DNA from 2 places in the Arthrobacter sp. StoSoilB19 genome. Region 2 is predicted to be linked to the other one. Evidence: riboswitches for the same ligand, from Rfam matches in the RefSeq annotation. Region 2 holds a riboswitch; the other holds the start of a gene.
The links. Region 2 has a riboswitch for glycine ahead of gcvP (aminomethyl-transferring glycine dehydrogenase). Riboswitches for the same ligand answer to the same signal wherever they lie in the genome.
Positions count from the first base shown of each region.

Region 1: another riboswitch for glycine. It lies ahead of gcvP (aminomethyl-transferring glycine dehydrogenase); the one in region 2 lies ahead of gcvP (aminomethyl-transferring glycine dehydrogenase).

Region 1 covers NZ_AP024650.1:811,135-821,385, forward strand. The annotation lists gene LDO86_RS03830 (DNA starvation/stationary phase protection protein) at 214-693, shown strand; gene LDO86_RS03835 (MFS transporter) at 775-2,334, opposite strand; gene LDO86_RS03840 (TetR/AcrR family transcriptional regulator) at 2,420-2,956, shown strand; glycine riboswitch at 3,050-3,147, shown strand; glycine riboswitch at 3,174-3,281, shown strand; gene gcvP (aminomethyl-transferring glycine dehydrogenase) at 3,335-6,193, shown strand; gene gcvT (glycine cleavage system aminomethyltransferase GcvT) at 6,205-7,353, shown strand; gene LDO86_RS03855 (L-serine ammonia-lyase) at 7,497-8,936, shown strand; gene LDO86_RS03860 (TspO/MBR family protein) at 8,983-9,528, opposite strand; gene LDO86_RS03865 (peptidoglycan bridge formation glycyltransferase FemA/FemB family protein) at 9,650-10,251, shown strand, end outside.
Region 2 covers NZ_AP024650.1:446,048-456,298, reverse strand. The annotation lists gene LDO86_RS02165 (5-oxoprolinase subunit PxpA) at 1-276, opposite strand, end outside; gene LDO86_RS02160 (hypothetical protein) at 260-1,060, opposite strand; gene cycA (D-serine/D-alanine/glycine transporter) at 1,233-2,774, opposite strand; glycine riboswitch at 2,921-3,019, opposite strand; glycine riboswitch at 3,311-3,411, shown strand; gene gcvP (aminomethyl-transferring glycine dehydrogenase) at 3,572-6,445, shown strand; gene gcvT (glycine cleavage system aminomethyltransferase GcvT) at 6,455-7,603, shown strand; gene gcvH (glycine cleavage system protein GcvH) at 7,653-8,036, shown strand; gene glyA (serine hydroxymethyltransferase) at 8,033-9,355, shown strand; gene LDO86_RS02130 (L-serine ammonia-lyase) at 9,682-10,251, shown strand, end outside.

The sequences.
Region 1 (10,251 bases), 370 kb from region 2:
TTTCTGGAAGGCTGTGAGACGGAGGTCACTATATGAATGGCGTTCATTTAGTATGGGGGTGCCGGACCTGTGATGCAAGACGCAATATGAATCACATTCGTTTATGACTTCCTTTCCAAATTAGTAAGCTCACTGAGAAATTGCCGAAAGCCCTGCCGCCGCTAGGTGCTCGGCTGGTAGCGTCGGCCGTATTGGACCACTTGAGGAGGACGCATGAAAGCTTCACCGACACTGACCAACAATCTGCAGGCTGTCCTGGCCGACCTGATCGAACTGCACGTCCAGGGCAAGCAGGCGCACTGGAACATCGTGGGCACCAACTTCCGCGACCTGCACCTGCAGCTTGATGAGATCGTCGACGCTGCCCGCCAGTTCGCCGACGACACAGCCGAACGAATGCGCGCCCTGCATGCACTCCCGGACGGCCGCAGCTCCACCGTTGCCGAAACCACCAGCCTGGCCCAGTTCCCTGAAGGGCTGATCAGCACTACGGATGCCATCGAGCGGATCGTTGCCGCCATGGAAGCCGCCGTGGGCACCATGCGCAAAGTCCATGACGAGGTGGACGAGGAGGATCCCACCTCCGCGGACCTCCTGCACGAGTTCATTGCCCGGCTGGAGCAGTTTGCCTGGATGGTACAGGCTGAAAACATGAAGCCGACCGCCAAGGTCACAGCCGCCGACTCCAAGTAGCCGGCAGCCACCCGCCTGGACCCTTTGGGCGCCTGGTATCGGAATTAATCCGGTACCAGGCGCCCTTTTTGTTTCGCTTGGTCAGGCCGCTTTCGGCACCTTCCGCAGCACGACGGCGGCGAGGACTGCCGCCGTCGCCATCAGTACCAGCCCAATTGCCGCAGTGATGTGCACGCCGGAATCAAACGCTGACGCCGCAGCGTCCCGGACGGTGTCCGACAGGGAAGCGGGCAGCAGGTTTGCTGCTTCCACTGCGCCGGCAAGTGTTTCCCTCGCGCTGTGCAGGGAGGAGCCGGGCAGCATGCCGTCAAGGCCTGCGGGCAGCCGCAGGTTCTGCTGGTAGGACGCCGTCAGGATGGAGCCCAGTACCGCCGTGCCCAGCAGCGACCCCACCTCGTAGCCGGTCTCGGAGATTGCCGCGGCAGCGCCTGACTTCTCCGGCGGCGCGGACCCGAGGATGAGGTCGTTGGAGATGGTTTCGGCCGTACCCACGCCCAATGCAAGGACCAGCAGGGCTGCCAGCAGCAGCGAGGGGCCGCCGTCGTGATTCCCGAATGCGACCATGGTGTAGCCGGTGGCACTGAACGCCAACCCCGCTGCCACCACGTATCCCGGGCGGACCTTGCGGACCAGCGGCACCACCACCAGGCCGGCCACCACCGTGGCGGCCAGTGCCGGGATCATGGCAACGCCGGCTGCGGACGGCGTCATTCCCTCGAGGAGTTGGAGGTGCTGGGCGAGGAACAGGATGAAGCCGTTGAAGGAGAACAGGGCAAGGATGTTGGCGCTGATGGCCATGCTGAACACCCTGTTCCGGAATAGGGACATGTCCAGCAGGGGGTGCGCCAGCCGCTGCTGCCGCTGCACGAACACCGCCCCCATGGCCAGGCCGAAGGCGATGGCGCCCAGACCTGCCGCCCCTGGACCTTCGGTGGCAACTGCCTTGATCCCGTAGACAACGGGCACCATGACCAGCATGGAGAGCAGGATGCTGGGGATGTCCACCTTGCCGGGTGCCGGATCCTTCGATTCCGGGATGAGGGCCGGTCCAAACGCCAGCAGGGGGAGCATGAGGGGGACCGCCACCAGGAAGACGGCACCCCACCAGAAGTGCTCCACCAGCCAGCCGCCGAAGATCGGACCCAGGGCCGCGCCGCCGGAGAATCCGGCGGCCCAGATGGCGACGGCCAGCCTGCGGCGATTGGGCTCGGGGAAAATGTTGCGGATCAGCGACAAGGTGGACGGCATCAGCATGGCGCCGAAGAATCCCAGGGCGGCGCGGCCGGCGATGAGCCATTCCGGCGCGGGTGCAAAAGCCGTCGCAACGGACAGCGCGGCAAAGCCGATGCTGCCAAGGATGAGCAGCCTCCGCCGCCCAATCCGGTCGCCGAGGCTTCCCATTGATACCAGCAGCCCGGCCAGCACCAGGGGGTAGGCGTCAACGATCCACAGCAGCTGCACGCCCGTGGGTTCCAGGGCCCGGGCGATGGCCGGCAGCGCGAACGTCAGTGCGGTGTTGTCCACCGCCACCAGCAGCACGGGAAACATCAGGAGCCCCAGCGCCAGCCAGTCGCGCCACGGAGGACGCACGGAAGTGCTGCTTGCCTGCCCGGTTGCCGAACTCTCGATGGAAGTGGTCATAAGATAACTATACCGTCCGGACGGTATAGTTTAAAAATGCGATGGTTTTCCTTATTCCTGCGCGGGGGAGGGCATGATGGAGGGCATGCCCCGAAAGCCTGTTGCCCGTGACGCGGTCCTTGACGCCTTCGAGTCCCTGCTGATTGAAGTGGGTGAGCGGGCGGCCACCCTCGATGCCGTGGCGCGCAGGGCCGGCGTATCCAAAGGCGGCCTCCTCTACCACTTTCCCAACAAGGAAGCCATGATTGCCGTGTTGCTCGACCGCCTGGAGGGCCTGGCGGGCGAGGATGCCGATGCCATGGCGTCGGCAGCTGAAGGCGCCGCGGCCTACTTCATCCGTTCCTCGGTCTGGGCGGATACCCCTTTGGACCGTGCCATCGTGGCCGCCACCCGGCTTGCAGAGGTGGCCCACGAGGAGACGCGGCGCCGCTTCGCGGCCATCCAGCAGCGCTGGCTGGACGAAATTGCTGCGGATGTGGGACCTGGACTGGCCAAGGCAGTCCTCTATATGGGGGACGGCCTGTACTTCAACGCCATGCTGTCCGTGGCCCCTGCGCCGGCCGGGGGAGCGGCCGCTGACGTGGAGGAACTCCTGGCCGCGCTGGAACGGCTCCGCAGGTAGCTCCGTCATTTGCCGGGAGGGGTTGCCGCGTAGAACAATAGAAAGTTGTGAGGGCTGTCACCGGCCTTCATGATCCAACAAATGAATAGCCTTTGATCTGCGGCGGGAGAGTTCTGCCGGAAGTACAGGCAGGCGCCGTAGGAGCAAATCCTCCCCAGGAATCTCGCAGGCCCCCGTACCGCCGCGGCGAGGCACCTCTGGAAAGCAGCAGGCAGTCTTATTCTCTTTTGGAGAGGTAGGGACTGTTGTGCTCACCGACGGTGCAAGCGGGTCCTGCCCAGGCAGGGAACGCGGAAACTCTCAGGTCCAATACAGAGCGGGGAGGAACCCGAATAGCTGTGGCGTACCCTTCGCCGCCTGAGTAAATGGAGTTCCTTCGTGTCGGTTACCCCAGCCTCCACCACTTTCGTAGACCGCCATATCGGCGCGCGCCGCCAGGCCGACGTCGACACCATGCTCAAAGCCGTAGGCTACGACTCGGTCGATTCCCTTGTGGACACCGCGGTTCCCAAGGTCATCCGCCAGGACACCGCCCTTCGCCTGCAGGACGCCCTCAGCGAGGTTGAAGTCCTCACGGAACTGCGGAAGCTTGCCGCCAAGAACAAGACGGCAGTCCAGATGATCGGCCAGGGCTACTACGACACCGTGACTCCACCGGTGATCCGCCGCAACATCCTGGAATCCCCGGCCTGGTACACCGCCTACACGCCCTACCAGCCGGAGATTTCCCAGGGCCGGCTTGAGGCGCTGCTGAACTTCCAGACCATGGTGCAGGACCTTGTGGGCCTGCCCATCGCCAACGCTTCGCTGCTGGATGAAGCAACGGCGGTGGCCGAGGCCGTGCTGCTGATGCGCCGCGCCAACAAGACCAAGCCCGCGGCAGACGGCAAGACCGTCCTGGACATCGACGTGCTGCCGCAGACCATCGCCATCGTGCTGGGGCGTGCGGAGGCGCTCGGCTTCGAGGTGGAGGTCGCCGACCTGTCCAAGGGCCTGCCCGAGGGCGACATCAACGGGATCGTGCTGCAGCAGCCCGGCGCTTCCGGCCGCGTCTGGGACCAGTCCGCGGTGATCTCTGCAGCGAAGGACCGGGGCGCGCTGGTCACGGTCGCTGCGGACCTGCTGGCCCTGACACTGATCACACCTCCGGGCGAGCAGGGCGCGGACATTGCCGTCGGCTCAGCCCAGCGCTTTGGCGTGCCGCTGTTCTTTGGGGGCCCCCATGCCGCCTACATGGCTGTCCGCAAAGGCCTGGAGCGTTCCTTGCCTGGCCGCCTGGTTGGGGTGTCAAAGGACGACGCCGGCACGCCTGCCTACCGGTTGGCCCTGCAGACCCGCGAGCAGCACATCCGCCGCGAGAAGGCCACGTCCAACATCTGCACCGCCCAGGCGCTGCTGGCCATCGTTGCGTCCATGTACGCCGTATACCACGGCCCCGACGGCCTGAAGGCGATTGCCCAAACGGCGCACCGCCACGCCCGTAGCCTGGCGGCCTCGCTTGCGGCCGCCGGCGTCGAGGTGCTGCACACGAGCTTCTTCGACACCCTTACGGTCCGGGTCCCCGGACGGGCTGCTGGCATCATCGCCGACGCCGAGGCGCGGGGCATCAACCTGCGCAGCGTCGACGCCGACACCGTAGGCATCGCCCTCGATGAAACCACGACGGTGGCCATCGTCGCCCAGGTTGCCGACGTCTTTGGCGCCACGGTTGCCGAGGTCCAGGGCGAGGGCCAGGGCTTTGGGCTGGAGGCCGCCGTCGAGCGTTCCTCCGACTACCTGCAGCACCCGGTCTTCAACACGCACCGGTCTGAAACCCAGCTGCTGCGTTACATCCGCAAGCTCTCGGACCGCGACCTGGCGCTGGACCGCACCATGATCCCGCTGGGTTCATGCACCATGAAGCTGAACGCCACGGCCGAGATGGAAGCCATTTCCTGGCCGGAGTTTGCCTCGATCCACCCGTTCGCCCCGGACTCCCAGACCGAAGGCTGGCGCGAACTCATCGCCGGCCTGGAAGCGGACCTCGCCGAGATCACCGGGTATGACCAGGTGTCCATCCAGCCCAACGCGGGCTCGCAGGGCGAGCTCGCCGGGTTGCTCGCGATCCGCGGCTACCACCATTCCCGGGGCGAGCAGCAGCGCAACGTGTGCCTGATCCCGGCCTCGGCGCACGGTACCAACGCCGCCTCCGCCGTGCTCGCGGGCATGAAGGTGGTCGTCGTGGCCACGGCTGCCGACGGCACCATCGACCACGACGACCTGACGGCCAAGATCGAGGCCAACAAGGACGTCCTGTCCTGCATCATGATCACCTACCCCTCCACCCACGGTGTCTACGATGGGGATGTCCGCGAAGTCTGTGACGCTGTGCATGCTGCCGGCGGCCAGGTCTACATCGACGGCGCCAACCTCAACGCCCTGGTAGGGCTGGCCCAGCCGGGCCAGTTCGGCGGGGACGTGTCCCACCTGAACCTGCACAAGACCTTCTGCATCCCGCACGGCGGCGGGGGACCCGGCGTCGGGCCCGTTGCCGCCAAGGCGCACCTGGCACCGTTCATGCCGGGCGACGCGAACAAGGCGGCGCACGAAGCCGGGCACGGTGTGGCGATCTCGGCGTCCCGGTTCGGTTCGGCCGGCGTGCTGCCGATTTCGTGGGCGTACGTGAAGCTGATGGGCGGTGAGGGCCTGACCGAGGCCACCAAGTCCGCGCTGCTGGCGGCCAACTACGTCGCGTCCCGCCTGAACGAGTACTTCCCGGTCCTGTACACCGGTGAAGGCGGGCTGGTGGCGCACGAGTGCATCCTGGACCTGCGCGAACTCACGGCGAAGACGGGGGTGACCGCAGAGGATGTTGCCAAGCGGCTGATCGACTTCGGTTTCCACGCCCCCACCCTGTCCTTCCCGGTGGCGGGCACGCTGATGGTGGAGCCCACCGAGTCCGAGGACCTGGCGGAGATCGACCGCTTCATCGAGGCCATGATCAGCATCCGCAAGGAAATCGACCAGGTGGCCAATGGCGACTTTGCCGTGGCGGACTCACCGCTGCGCCGCGCACCGCACACGGCGGCCGCCGTCGTCAGCTCTGACTGGGACCGCGCCTACCCCCGCGAGCAGGCGGCCTTCCCTGCCCACCACAAGCAGGACAAGTACTTCCCGCCCGTGGGCAGGATCGACGGCGCCGCCGGGGACCGGAACCTGATCTGCTCCTGCCCGCCGCTGGAAGACTTCGAAAACTAAGGACCGGCGCCATGACCGAGAAATACACCGCGCTTTACGACGAGCACAAGAAGCTTGGAGCTTCCTTCACGGACTTCGGCGGGTGGCAGATGCCGCTGAAGTACAGCTCGGAGCTTGCTGAACACCACGCCGTCCGCAAGGCTGCCGGCCTGTTCGACCTTTCCCACATGGGCGAGGTCTGGGTGACCGGCCCGGATGCCGCAGCCTTCCTGGACTACGCCCTGGTGGGAAAGATCTCCGCCATGGCCGTGGGCAAGGCCAAGTACTCGCTGATCTGCAACGAGGACGGCGGCATCATCGACGACCTCATCACCTACCGACGCCCTGCCGCGCAGGACGGCACCGACGTCTTCCTGGTGGTGCCCAACGCGGGCAACGCCGCCGTGGTCGCCGCAGCCCTGCAGGAACGGGCCGCCGGGTTCGATGTTGTAGTGGAGGATGCCTCAGCCCGCACGTCGCTGATCGCCGTCCAGGGCCCCAAGGCCCAGGAACTCCTGCTGCGCCTGGTCCCGGCCGCGCAGCACGCACTGGTCACCGAGCTGAAGTACTACGCCGCCGTCAGCGTGCCGCTCCTGGTAGGCGGCGCCGGAAAGGAACTCCTGCTTGCGCGCACCGGGTACACGGGTGAGGACGGGTTCGAAATCTTCGTGGGCAACGACGATGCCCCCGCGCTGTGGCAGTCACTGATCGCCGTCGCCGACGACAGGGAACTGACCCCGGCAGGCCTCGCCTCCCGTGACTCCCTGCGCCTCGAAGCGGGAATGCCCCTGTACGGCAACGAACTGTCGCTGCAGGGCGACCCGTTCGCCGCCGGCCTCGGCCCCGTCGTCGCGCTCTCCAAGGAAGGCGACTTCGTCGGCAAAGCCGCCCTGGCCGCCAAAAAGGAAGCCGGAGCCGGCAGCACCTCCGGCCGCCGCCTCGTGGGGCTCAAAGGCCAGGGCCGCCGCGCCGGACGCGCGCACTACCCCGTCCTCAAGGACGGCGCCACGGTTGGCGAAGTCACCTCCGGCCAGCCGTCGCCCACCCTTGGCTACCCCATCGCCATGGCCTACGTCGACGTCGAATACTCGGCACCCGGCACCGCCCTCGACGTGGACCTCCGTGGCAAGGCGGAGCCATTCGAAGTCGTCGACCTCCCGTTCTACAAACGCCAAAAGTAAGCCCTGTACCGCACCGTGGCCGGGCTTCGGGTCCGGCTCTGCCGGCCCCTGGTGCGCATGGACCGGTGTGTCGAGGCTGACAGGACGTACAGGAAGTGGGTTGAGCGGCAACCGAACCAGATTTAGTTAGGAAATACCCCGTTATGGCTGTTGGTGTCTTTGACCTGTTTTCGATCGGGATTGGGCCTTCGTCTTCGCATACTGTGGGGCCGATGCGGGCTGCTGCGGTGTTCGCTGAGGAGCTCAAGGGCCTGGGTGTCCTGGGTGATGTGGCGGGGTTGCGGGTTGATTTGTATGGGTCGTTGGCGGCGACGGGTCATGGGCATGGGACGATGACCGCCGTTTTGTTGGGGTTGGAGGGGTTCCATCCGGAGTTGATCCTGCCCGCCGAGGTGGAGGAGCGGCTGGCCTCGATCGCGGAGACCGGGGTCCTGAACCTGGCCGGTTCGGTGGCCTTGCCGTACGGGGTGAAGGATATGGTGCTGCGGCCGTTGACGGTGTTGCCGCGGCACACGAACGGGATGACGTTCACGGTCACTGATGCGGCCGGGGAGGTGCTGCATGCGGCGACGTTTTTCTCGGTGGGTGGCGGGTTCATCGTCCGGGAGGGCGAGGAGGACGCGGCGCAGCAGGAACTGGACGCGTCCAAACAGGAGCTGCCGCTGCCGTTCCGGACCGCGGCGGAGCTGCTGGGGCACTGCGCGGTGACCGGGTTGGGCATCGCCGATGTGATGCTCGTGAACGAAAAAGTCTCCCGGGACGAGGAGCAGATCCGGGCGGGGCTGCTGCAGATCTGGTCGGTGATGGAGGGCTGCGTGGCCGCCTCGTTGAGGCGGGAAGGGGTGCTGCCGGGCGGGTTGAAGGTCCGCCGCCGCGCCCCTGACTGGTACGACCGGTTGAAGAAGGAATCCGCGGGCGGCCCGGTCGAGGAGACGGATGCGGCGTGGGACGCGGGCCCGTTCGATGCCAGGTATTGGCAGGAGTGGGTTAATTTGGTGGCGTTGGCGGTGAATGAGGAGAACGCCTCCGGCGGGCGGGTGGTCACCGCCCCGACGAACGGGGCGGCCGGGATCATCCCCGCGGTGCTGTTCTACGCCCTGCATTTCGCCCCGGGCATGGACAAGGCCACCCAGGAGGACCGGGACGCTGTGGTGGTGCGGTTCCTGCTGGCCGCGGGCGCGGTGGGGGTGCTGTACAAGGAACAGGCCTCGATCTCCGGGGCCGAGGTCGGCTGCCAGGGCGAGGTGGGGTCGGCGTCCTCGATGGCGGCCGCGGGCCTGGCCGAGGTCATGGGCGGGACCCCGGCGCAGGTGGAGAACGCCGCGGAAATCGCGATGGAACACAACCTGGGCCTGACCTGTGACCCGATCGGCGGGCTGGTCCAGGTCCCCTGCATCGAACGGAACGCGATCGCGGCCGCGAAAGCGATCAACGCCGCGAAAATGGCGCTCTGGGGCGACGGCACCCACCGCGTGTCCCTGGACGAAGTCATCATCACCATGCGCGAAACCGGCAAGGACATGTCCTCCAAATACAAAGAAACCGCCATGGGCGGCCTCGCCGTCAACGTCGTCGAATGCTGATCCCCACCTGGCAACGCGACGCCACAGGCCACGCGGAGACCATCGCTTAGTTATGCGCCGCGGCCCACCAGTTCAGGCTGGCCGCAAACACCAGCCATGACACGTAGGGCAGCAGGAGCAGCCCGGCCGTGCGGCTGATGGGACCAAAATACACAACGGTTACTGCGACGGCGGCGATCAGGGCAAGGACGATGGCCAGCCCCAGCCACAGGGCCGGCGTGCCAAGGGCGGGGTAAAGGGCGAAAAACGCGGGGGTCCAGGCAAGATTGAGGACCAGCTGGACGGCGTAGGCGGCCATTGCCGGACGTGTCCTGCTGGTCCGCCGGCGCCAGACCAGCCACGCTGCGACAGCCATTGCCGCATAGAGGACGGTCCAGACGGGACCAAACACGCCGTTGGGCGGGGACCAGGGCGCCTTGTCTGCGGTGGCGTACCAGCCGGAGACATTGGCCGCCGAGGCCAGGCCGCCCAGCGCCGCCACCAACAGTGACGCCACCAGGAATCCGATAAGCGCGGCCACCTGCACCCCGGCGCTGTAGGGCTGTCCGTCGCTCCCCGTGCGGGCTGTAGTCTCTTCCCCATCCGGCCTCATGCCTACACCCTTGTTGACCGCCAACAGCGGCGTCAAGCGGGCATTCTGAACGCGGATGCCGCCCGTGCACCGCCGGTCGGCGAAAAGCCGGAAGCACATCAGGCTTTAGACTTGAGGCTGCATGTCCGCACGCACCCAGAACTACCGAAACCGCGCACAGACCCGATTGGACAAGGCCCCCTTGCGACAATTCACCGCACGTTTTGCCACCGCCGAGGAAATTGAAAACTGGGACAAGCACGTCACGGCCAATCCGAACGGCGGCAATATGCTGCAGTCCGCCGCCTATGCATCGGTCAAGAACGGAAGCGGCTGGAAAGTCCGGTTCCTGGTGCTGGAAAGCCCCGGAAACTCCAGCTACAACCTGGTGCTGGAGAAGAGCTTCCCCGTCCTGGGACGGTTGTGGTACCTGATCAAGGGCCCCGACCTGGCCGATGCAGCGGACCTCGGCCCCGTCCTTGAATCCGTTGCCGCGTTTGTCCGCGGCAGGAAGCTGAATGTCTTCAACATCAAAGTGGAACCGGACATTATCGACTCCGACGAGGTGCAGAAGGAACTGCGCGCGGCCAACCTGGTGAAAGCGCCCAATATCCAGTCCAACGACTCCACCGCCCTGCTGGATATCTCCGGCTCCGAAGAGGCAGTATTCAAAGCCATCTCCTCGCGCGCCCGCAATGCCATCCGGCGTGCCGAACGCGAAGGCTGCCAGGTGGTCCGGCAGGA
Region 2 (10,251 bases):
GAGCGCGCCCAGCTGGTACAGCACGTCCCCGAAGAGCTCGTCGAAGCTCATGCCAAGCATGCGGCGCCCGTAGCCGGCCAGGTCCCGGTAGCCCAGGTGCGCGCCGACGGTGACATCAAGTTCGTACGCGGCCCTGCAGCTGTCGAGCATGGTGACGGGATCCCCCGCGTGGAGGCCACAGGCTACGTTGGCGCTGGTTGCCAGCTGGAGCATCGCCGGATCGCCTCCCGCGGTCCAGGAGCCGAATGATTGGCCTACGTCAGCGTTGAGATCCAATGATGTTGCCTTCCAGCGTCAGGTTGTCCGGCCCGGCAGCGGAAGTCAGCTCCCCGGGAATGGTGTCCGGCATCGGCCCGAACGCCTCCCGGGCATTCTTGGCCACCGCACGGCCCATCACGAGGTTACCGGCTCCGCCGACAACGGCCCCTATGCCGAACGGGAGGGCCCGCCCGAACAAGGCAGTCCCTTGGCGCTTGAGCAGGTTCTTGAGGAAGGCATGCTGGATCCTCTTCCGGACGCTGCCGAAACCCGGCACCACCATGGATTTGGACAGCGCGTTGCCCCAGGTGTTGGTGGCGCCGCCGGATGCCTGGCCGCTGAGCGTGCCCAGCAGGGCGGTGCCCTCCTCGCCGAGCATGATGGCCATGACCATGGTGCCGGCCTTTTCCGGGTTGGTCAGCCGGATGCCGTGCAGTTCAGCCAGCGAGGTTGCGTACAGGGCTGTGGCTTCCAGGAAGCCAACGGTGGCGGCTGCGGAAAGTCCCAGCGACGCCACGGTTCCAACGCCGGGGACGACGGCGGTGGCACCCACCAGGGCTCCCCCTCCGGCAACAGCCCGCAGGTAGTCGCGCTCTGCGATGTCCGCCAGCTGCGCGGCCGTCGCCCGCGGATGCCTCTTCTGGAGCCTGCGGATGTAGCCAACCACCAGGGGCCGCTGGATCTGCACTGCTTTCAGGAGCATGTTGTGGACGCCGGGCTTGGGCTTGCCCTCGGCGTCAAACATTGCGTTGTGGGCGGTTTCCTGTGCGATGCGTACTGCGGGGTTGCTGCGCCGGGCCATGGTCACCTTCATTCAAATCGACCTGCAGCGGGTAGGCTGCCGTGCCTTTCCATCCTATGTGGATAGACACTAAGCATGCTTAACTTCCGGGCCGTGGCTTCGTCCGGCGCGCTGCGGCGGCAGGATGCGGTACCTGCACCTCACCGCCGCCGCTGCAACCCGCCGTCGGACGTTACTTCCCGGCCTGCTGGACCTCGCGCCCCGCCGCCCCGGCGTCCTGGCCGCCGCTGCGCGCGGCAGTGGCCTGGTCTGCCTGAAGCTCGGCACGGAAGACCTCGAAGCGGGCCAGGTGGGCGGGACGGCGCCGCAGGATGGCCCAAGCCACGCCCAGGATGACGAACCAGATGGGGGTTACCAGCAGTGCAACGAGAGTGTCGGGCTGGGTGGTAAGGGCCCAAAGGACGAAGGCGAAGAATGCGTACACCACCCACACGGCGGGAATGCCACCGGGCATCTTGAACTTCGACGCCGCATGCAGGTGCGGCCGGCGGCGCCGGAAGGAGATGTAGCTGGCGAGGATGATCGACCAGACGAAGACGAAGCAGACCGCAGACACGGTGGTCACCATTTCAAAGGCCATGCCAACATCCTGGCCGGCATACATGAGTACGACGCCGGACAGCAGCAGGACGCAGGACAGGAACAGCGCGTTGCTGGGCACCTTCCTCGTGGAGAGCCGGCTGAAGATACCGGGGGCATCGCCTTCCTGGGCCAGGCCGAAGACCATGCGGGACGTGGAGTAGATGCCGGAGTTCGCGGAGGACATCGCCGAAGTCAGGACCACCAGGTTGACCACCGTGGCCGCGGCGCCGAGGCCGGCCAGGGAGAACATCCCGATAAAGGGGCTGTGGCCGGCGGCGAACTGGGTCCACGGGGTGACCGCCATCAGGATGACCAGCGCACCGACATAGAAGAGCAGCACGCGGACGGGGATGGCGTTGATGGCCTTGGGCAGCGTGCGCTCGGGGTTCTTGGCCTCGGCGGCGGTGGTTCCCACCAGTTCGATGCCTACGAAGGCGAAGACTGCGATCTGGAATCCGGCCACGAAGCCCATGAACTCATTGGGGAAGAACCCGCCATGGCTCCACAGGTTGGTGAAGCTTGCGGTGCCCGCGTCGCTCTGGAAACCGGTGAAGATCATGAAGAGTCCCACGATGATCAGGGCTGCGATGGCGACGATCTTGATGAGGGCGAACCAGAACTCGGTCTCGCCGAACGCCTTGACGGTGGCGAGGTTCAGCAGGAGCAGGATGCCCACCGTGGCCAGGCCCGGGATCCAAAGTGGCAGCGCCGGCCAAAGTTCCTTTGAGTACCCTGCGATGGCGATGACGTCGGCGATTCCGGTGATCACCCAGCAGAACCAGTACGTCCAGCCCGTGAAGAATCCGGCCCACGGCCCCAGGAGATCGGCGGCGAAATCACTGAAGGACTTGTAGTTCAGGTTGCTGAGCAGCAGTTCACCCATGGCCCGCATGACGAAGAAAAGCATGAAGCCGATGATCATGTATACGAAGATCACGGATGGGCCGGCCGCGGAGATGGTCTTGCCGGAACCCATGAACAGGCCCGTGCCGATCGCGCCGCCGATGGCGATGAGCTGGATATGCCGGTTGGTGAGCTGCCGCTCCAGGTGGGGAGGCTCGCTGCGGGCTGCCGTGGCAGCGCCTTGGCTGCGGGCTGGTTCGCCGTTGGACGTGGGGGGATGAATCGCCATGAGGAACTCCATCGATAAAGCGGCTTTTGGGTGCCGCAAAAGATTTGGTTCCTCCCCGCTCTGTAGTGGACCTGAGAGTTTCCGCAGCAAAAGCCGCTTGCACCGCCGGTGAGCCAGGGTCATGCCCGGCTGCTTTCCAGAGTTGCCTGTCCGCGGCGGTACGTGGGCCTGAGAGTTTCCTGGGGAGGGTTTGCTCCTACGGCGCCTGCTGGATGTACCCGGCAGGGCTCTCCCGCCGCAGGTCGAAGGCGTATTCAGTTGGAAGCCGCAGGCTTTTTGGGCCACGGCCGGTCATGCAATGGGACAGGCGCCGACTGGTGGGCTGCTCCGGATACGCTGAGCCAGCCACCGGCGGCGCCAATCCCGGGGTTCAGTGTGGTGTCCGTCACGATCGAATGTCAAACCCCTCCCGACACAAGCGGGGAAGAACGGCGTCACGTGCCCCTCGAGCCCCGCACGGAAGCCGCCCGATTTGCCACGGACGGGTCTATCCCGGTACCTTGTGAGCCGAATCACCCACATTTGAATAAGCCTTTCGAGCTGTGACGGGAGAGTCCTCCCGGCGAAACACCGGTCAGGCGCCGTAGGAGCAAATCCTCCCCAGGAATCTCTCAGGCCCCCGTACCGTCACGGCGAGGCGACTCTGGAAAGCAATCAGGCTTCTGCCTGGTTCACCGACGGTGCAAGCGGTCCCCTGCCAACAGCAGGCAACGCGGAATCTCTCAGGTCCAATACAGAGCGGGGAGGAACCCATCCCACGCCGTGCCACCTTCGGCCGGCCAGATCTGGAGTTCCTCATGACGATTCATTCGCATCCAACATCGTTTGTTGACCGCCATATCGGCGCGCGCCGCCAGGCCGACATCGACACCATGCTCAAGGCCATCGGCTACGACAGCCTGGATGGCCTGGTTGACGTGGCCGTCCCCGCGCCCATCCGCCAGGAAACTGCGCTCAAGCTGACCGACGCCCTCAGCGAGGTTGAAGTCCTCACGGAACTGCGGAAGCTTGCCGCCAAGAACAAGACGGCAGTCCAGATGATCGGCCAGGGCTACTACGACACCGTGACTCCGCCGGTGATCCGCCGCAACATCCTGGAATCCCCGGCCTGGTACACCGCCTACACGCCCTACCAGCCGGAGATTTCCCAGGGCCGGCTTGAGGCGCTGCTGAACTTCCAGACCATGGTGCAGGACCTGACGGCGCTCCCGGTAGCCAACGCTTCCTTGCTGGACGAGGCAACGGCGGTGGCCGAGGCCGTGCTGCTGATGCGCCGCGCCAACAAGTCCAAGGCAGCGAAGGACGGCAAGACGGTGCTCGACGCCGACTGCCTCCCCCAGACCATCGCCATCGTGCTGGGCCGGGCGGAGGCGCTCGGCTTCGAGGTGGAGGTCGCCGACCTGTCCAAGGGCCTGCCCGACGGCGACATCAACGGCGTCGTCCTGCAGCAGCCCGGCGTCTCCGGCCGCGTCTGGGACCAGTCCGCCGTCATCGCCGAAGCCAAGGAGCGCGGCGCGCTGGTCACCGTGGCTGCGGACCTGCTGGCCCTGACACTGATCACCCCTCCGGGCGAGCAGGGCGCGGACATTGCCGTCGGCTCCACCCAGCGTTTTGGCGTGCCGCTGTTCTTTGGGGGGCCGCACGCCGCCTACATGGCCGTCCAAAAGGGAATGGAACGTACCCTCCCGGGCAGGATCGTGGGCGTCTCCAAGGACAACGCCGGCACGCCTGCCTACCGGTTGGCCCTGCAGACCCGCGAGCAGCACATCCGCCGCGAGAAGGCCACGTCCAACATCTGCACCGCCCAGGCGCTGCTGGCCATCGTGTCCTCCTTCTACGCCGTTTACCACGGCCCCGACGGCCTGAAGGCGATCGCAGAGACCGTCCACCACAAGGCCAGGGTCCTGGCAACAGCACTCACGTCACTGGGCCGCGAACTGGTCACGGACTCCTTCTTCGACACCCTCACCGTCCGCGTTCCGGGCAAGGCCGCCAAGGTGATCACCGCCGCTGAAGCCCGCGGCATCAACCTGCGCTTCATCGATCCGGACACGGTGGGCGTCTCCGTTGATGAGACGACGACGGCGGCAACACTTTCCGCCGTCGCCGTCGCCTTTGGCGCCGGTCCGGTGGGTGACGCCCAGGGATTCGAACTGCCCGACACCATTGTGCGCACCTCGGCCTACCTGCAGCACCCGGTCTTCAACACGCACCGGTCTGAAACCCAGCTGCTGCGTTACATCCGCAAGCTCTCGGACCGCGACCTGGCGCTGGACCGCACCATGATCCCGCTGGGTTCATGCACCATGAAGCTGAACGCCACGGCCGAGATGGAAGCCATTTCCTGGCCGGAGTTCGCCTCGATCCACCCGTTCGCCCCGGACTCCCAGACCGAAGGCTGGCGCGAACTCATCGCCGGCCTGGAAGCGGACCTCGCCGAGATCACCGGGTATGACCAGGTGTCCATCCAGCCCAACGCGGGCTCGCAGGGCGAACTCGCCGGGCTGCTCGCGATCCGCGGCTACCACCATTCCCGGGGCGAGCAGCAGCGCAACGTCTGCCTGATCCCGGCCTCGGCGCACGGCACCAACGCCGCCTCCGCCGTGCTCGCGGGCATGAAGGTGGTCGTCGTGGCCACGGCTGCCGACGGCACCATCGACCACGACGACCTGACGGCCAAGATCGAGGCCAACAAGGACGTCCTGTCCTGCATCATGATCACCTACCCCTCCACCCACGGCGTGTACGACTCCGATGTCCGCGAGGTGTGCGACGCGATCCACGCCGCGGGCGGCCAGGTGTACGTTGACGGCGCCAATCTCAACGCCCTGGTAGGGCTGGCCCAGCCGGGCCAGTTCGGCGGGGACGTGTCCCACCTGAACCTGCACAAGACCTTCTGCATCCCGCACGGCGGCGGGGGACCCGGCGTCGGGCCCGTTGCCGCCAAGGCGCACCTGGCACCGTTCATGCCGGGCGACGCGAACAAGGCGGCGCACGAAGCCGGGCACGGTGTGGCGATCTCGGCGTCCCGGTTCGGTTCGGCCGGCGTGCTGCCGATTTCCTGGGCCTACGTGAAGCTGATGGGCGGTGAGGGCCTGACCGAGGCCACCAAGTCCGCGCTGCTGGCGGCCAACTACGTCGCGTCCCGCCTGAACGAATACTTCCCGGTCCTGTACACCGGTGAAGGCGGGCTGGTGGCGCACGAGTGCATCCTGGACCTGCGCGAACTCACGGCGAAGACGGGAGTCACGGCCGAGGACGTGGCCAAGCGGCTGATCGACTTCGGTTTCCACGCCCCCACCCTTTCGTTCCCTGTCGCGGGCACGCTGATGGTGGAGCCCACCGAGTCCGAGGACCTGGCCGAGATCGACCGCTTCATCGAGGCCATGATCAGCATCCGCAAGGAAATCGACCAGGTGGCCAGCGGCGACATCACCCTGGAGGCATCCCCGGTGCGCAACGCACCCCACACGGCCGCCGCCGTCGTCAGCTCTGGCTGGGACCGCGCCTACCCGCGGGAGCAGGCGGCCTTCCCCGTTGCCTCGCTCCGCCAGGACAAGTATTTCCCGCCCGTCGGCCGGATCGACGGCGCCGCCGGCGACCGGAACCTGGTCTGCTCCTGCCCGCCCCTCGAAGCGTTCGAGGACAGCACAGCCGAATTTGAGAACTGAGGACTTCCAATGACTGAGAACTACACCGCTCTTTTCGAGCAGCACAAGAAGGCCGGGGCCTCGTTCACGGACTTCGGCGGGTGGCAGATGCCGCTCAAGTACGAGTCTGAACTCGCGGAACACCATGCCGTGCGCAGGGCGGCCGGCCTGTTCGACCTCTCCCACATGGGCGAGGTCTGGGTGACCGGCCCCGACGCCGCCGCCTTCCTGGACTACGCCCTTGCCGGCAAACTGTCCGCGGTGGCCGTGGGCAAGGCAAAGTACTCGCTGATCTGCAACGCCGATGGCGGCATCATCGACGACCTCATCACCTACCGCCGGCCATCCCCCGAAGAGGGCGTGGACAGGTACCTGGTGGTGCCCAACGCGGGCAACGCCGCAGTGGTGGCCAAGGAACTGCTGGAACGCGCCGCCGCCTTCGACGTCACTGTGGAGGACGCCTCCGCCAACACCTCGCTGATCGCCGTCCAGGGACCGAATTCCGAAGCGATCCTCCTGACGCTGGTCCCGGCCGAACAGCACGCACTGCTCACCGGGCTCAAGTACTACGCCGCCGTCGAGGTGGGCATCGCCGTCAACGGTACGGTCCAGGACCTGCTCGTGGCCCGGACCGGCTACACCGGCGAGGACGGCTTCGAGATCTACGTTCCCAACCTGGACGCCCCCGCACTGTGGGAGGCCCTGCTCCAGGCCGGCGAAGGCTCCGGCCTGGTTCCAGCCGGACTGGCCGCACGCGACTCGCTCCGCCTCGAAGCCGGGATGCCGCTCTACGGCAACGAACTCTCCCGCCACGTCAACGCCTACGCGGCCGGTCTGGGCCCCGTGGTGTCGCTGGCGAAGGAGAGCGGCTTCGTAGGCAAGGACGCCCTGGCCGCCATCAAGGCCGCAGGAGTCGGTTCAAGCATCGGGCAGAAGCTGGTGGGCCTCAAGGGTGCCGGACGCCGCGCTGCCCGCGCCCATTACCCCGTCCTCAAGGACGGCACCCTGGTGGGCGAAGTAACCTCCGGCCAGCCCTCCCCCACCCTCGGATACCCCATCGCCATGGCCTACGTCGACGTCGAATTTGCTGAAGTCGGGACCGTCCTGGACATCGACCTCCGCGGCAAGCCCGAGCGCTTCGAAGTCGTCCCCCTCCCCTTTTACAAGCGCCAGAAGTAAATCGATTTCGCCCAACCACCACAGGTTTTGAAGAGAAGGAAAGTAGACAATGAGCAAAGTTGTTTCTGAACTGAAGTACTCCGCCGAGCACGAGTGGGTTGCTGTTGACGGATCCGGCCCAGCGGGGATCGGGATTTCCGCCGTTGCTGCCGACGCCCTGGGCGACATCGTGTACGTGGACCTCCCCGAGGTCGGCTCCACCGTGACGGCCGGCGAGACCTGCGGCGAGGTGGAATCCACCAAATCCGTCTCCGACCTCTACGCCCCCGTGACCGGTGAGGTCACCGAGATCAACGACGGCGTGGTCACGGACCCCGCCCTGATCAACAGCGATCCCTACGGTGCGGGCTGGCTCTTCAAGGTGGCCGTTACCGAGGAAGGCCCGCTCATGTCGGCAGAGGAATACGCCGCAGCAAACGGCGGCGAGCTGTGAGCGCCCCGGCAGAAGTGGGCGCCTTCGAGCAGGTGGCCTCCCCAAGCCTGAACGCCGACCTGTCCGTCCTGGACCCTGAGGTTGCCGCGAAGATTGACGACGAGCTTGGCCGCCAGCGCGACGGCCTGGAGATGATCGCGTCCGAGAACCACACGGCCGCTGCGGTCATGCAGGCCCAGGGCTCGGTCCTGACCAACAAGTACGCCGAAGGCTACCCCGGCAAGCGCTACTACGGCGGCTGCGAGCACGTGGACGTCATCGAGCAACTCGCCATCGACCGGGTCAAGGACCTCTTCGGCGCCGGGTTCGCCAACGTCCAACCACACTCCGGTGCACAGGCCAACGCCTCCGTCATGCACGCCCTGATCAAGCCCGGCGACACCATCATGGGCCTCAACCTGGCGCACGGCGGCCACCTGACCCACGGCATGCGGATCAACTTCTCCGGCAGGCTCTACAACGTGGTCCCGTACCAGGTCCGCGAGGACACCCACACCATCGACATGGCAGAGGTGGAACGGCTGGCCCAGGAGCACAAGCCTCAGCTGATCGTGGCCGGCTGGTCCGCTTACGCCCGCCAGCTGGACTTCGCAGAATTCCGCCGGATCGCCGACTCCGTGGGGGCCTACCTGATGGTGGATATGGCGCACTTCGCCGGACTGGTGGCGGCCGGGCTGCACCCGTCGCCGGTGCCGCACGCCCACGTCACCACGTCCACCACGCACAAGACCCTGGCCGGTCCGCGCGGCGGCATCATCCTGACCAACGACGCCGACATCGCCAAGAAGATCAACTCGGCTGTGTTTCCCGGTCAGCAGGGTGGCCCGCTGGAACACGTGATCGCCGGCAAGGCCGTGGCGTTCAAGATCGCAGCGTCCGAAGAGTTCCGCGAGCGGCAGGAGCGAGTCCTTGCCGGTGCCCGCCTCCTGGCGGAACGCCTGGTCCAGCCGGACGTCACCGCCAAGGGCATCAGCGTGATCTCGGGCGGCACCGACGTGCACCTGGTCCTCGTTGACCTGCGCAACTGCGACCTCGACGGGCAGCAGGCCGAAGACCGGCTCGCCGCCATTGACATCACCGTCAACCGCAACGCCGTTCCCTTCGACCCCCGCCCGCCGATGGTCACCTCAGGCCTGCGCATCGGCACGCCCGCACTGGCCACCCGCGGGTTCGGCGAGGACGCCTTCCGCGAGGTTGCGGACATCATCGCCCAAGCTTTGATCGCCGACGCCGACGCCGACCTCTCCGGTCTGCGTCACCGCGTCGAGGTCCTGGCTTCGGCGCACCCGCTCTACCCGGGCGTGGCACCTCTGTCCTGAGGGATCGTGATCGCTAACGGGCCCGGCGGACCGGACATTTTCACCGTGCTTGGGCCCACGCCGTCAGGGTTCCCTGGCCGAGCTTGCGAGGTTAGGGAGACGGTGGGGAGCAGGCTTTCGAAAAGTCCGGCTCCGCCGGCCCCTCGTGGGCATGTCGCCTTGGTGACAGACCCTCGGAGTGGGCGGGGCATCCGGCAGCGTGCGTCCAAGGGAGCGTCACGTCCGCTTAGCGGGCGTCTTCGCGACCGAGCACGCAGAGGATGTCCTGCCCGCCCACCCCAGCCCGGCCACACCAACCGAACCACAGTTTCAGTAAGGATTTAGTTATGGCAGTCGGAGTCTTTGACCTGTTTTCGATCGGGATTGGGCCTTCGTCTTCGCATACTGTGGGGCCGATGCGGGCTGCTGCGGTGTTCGCTGAGGAGCTCAAGGGCCTGGGTGTCCTGGGTGATGTGGCGGGGTTGCGGGTTGATTTGTATGGGTCGTTGGCGGCGACGGGTCATGGGCATGGGACGATGACCGCCGTTTTGTTGGGGTTGGAGGGGTTCTATCCGGAGTTGATCCTGCCCGCCGAGGTGGAGGAGCGGCTGGCCTCGATCGCGGAGACCGGGGTCCTGAACCTGGCCGGTGCTGTGGCCTTGCCGTACGGGGTGAAGGATATGGTGCTGCGGCCGTTGACGGTGTTGCCGCGGCACACGAACGGGATGACGTTCACGGTCACTGATGCGGCCGGTGGGGTGCTGCATGCGGCGACGTTTTTCTCGGTGGGTGGCGGGTTCATCGTCCGGGAGGGCGAGGAGGACGCGGCGCAGCAGGAACTGGACGCGTCCAAACAGGAGCTGCCGCTGCCGTTCCGGACCGCGGCGGAGTTGCTGGGGCACTGCGCGGTGACCGGG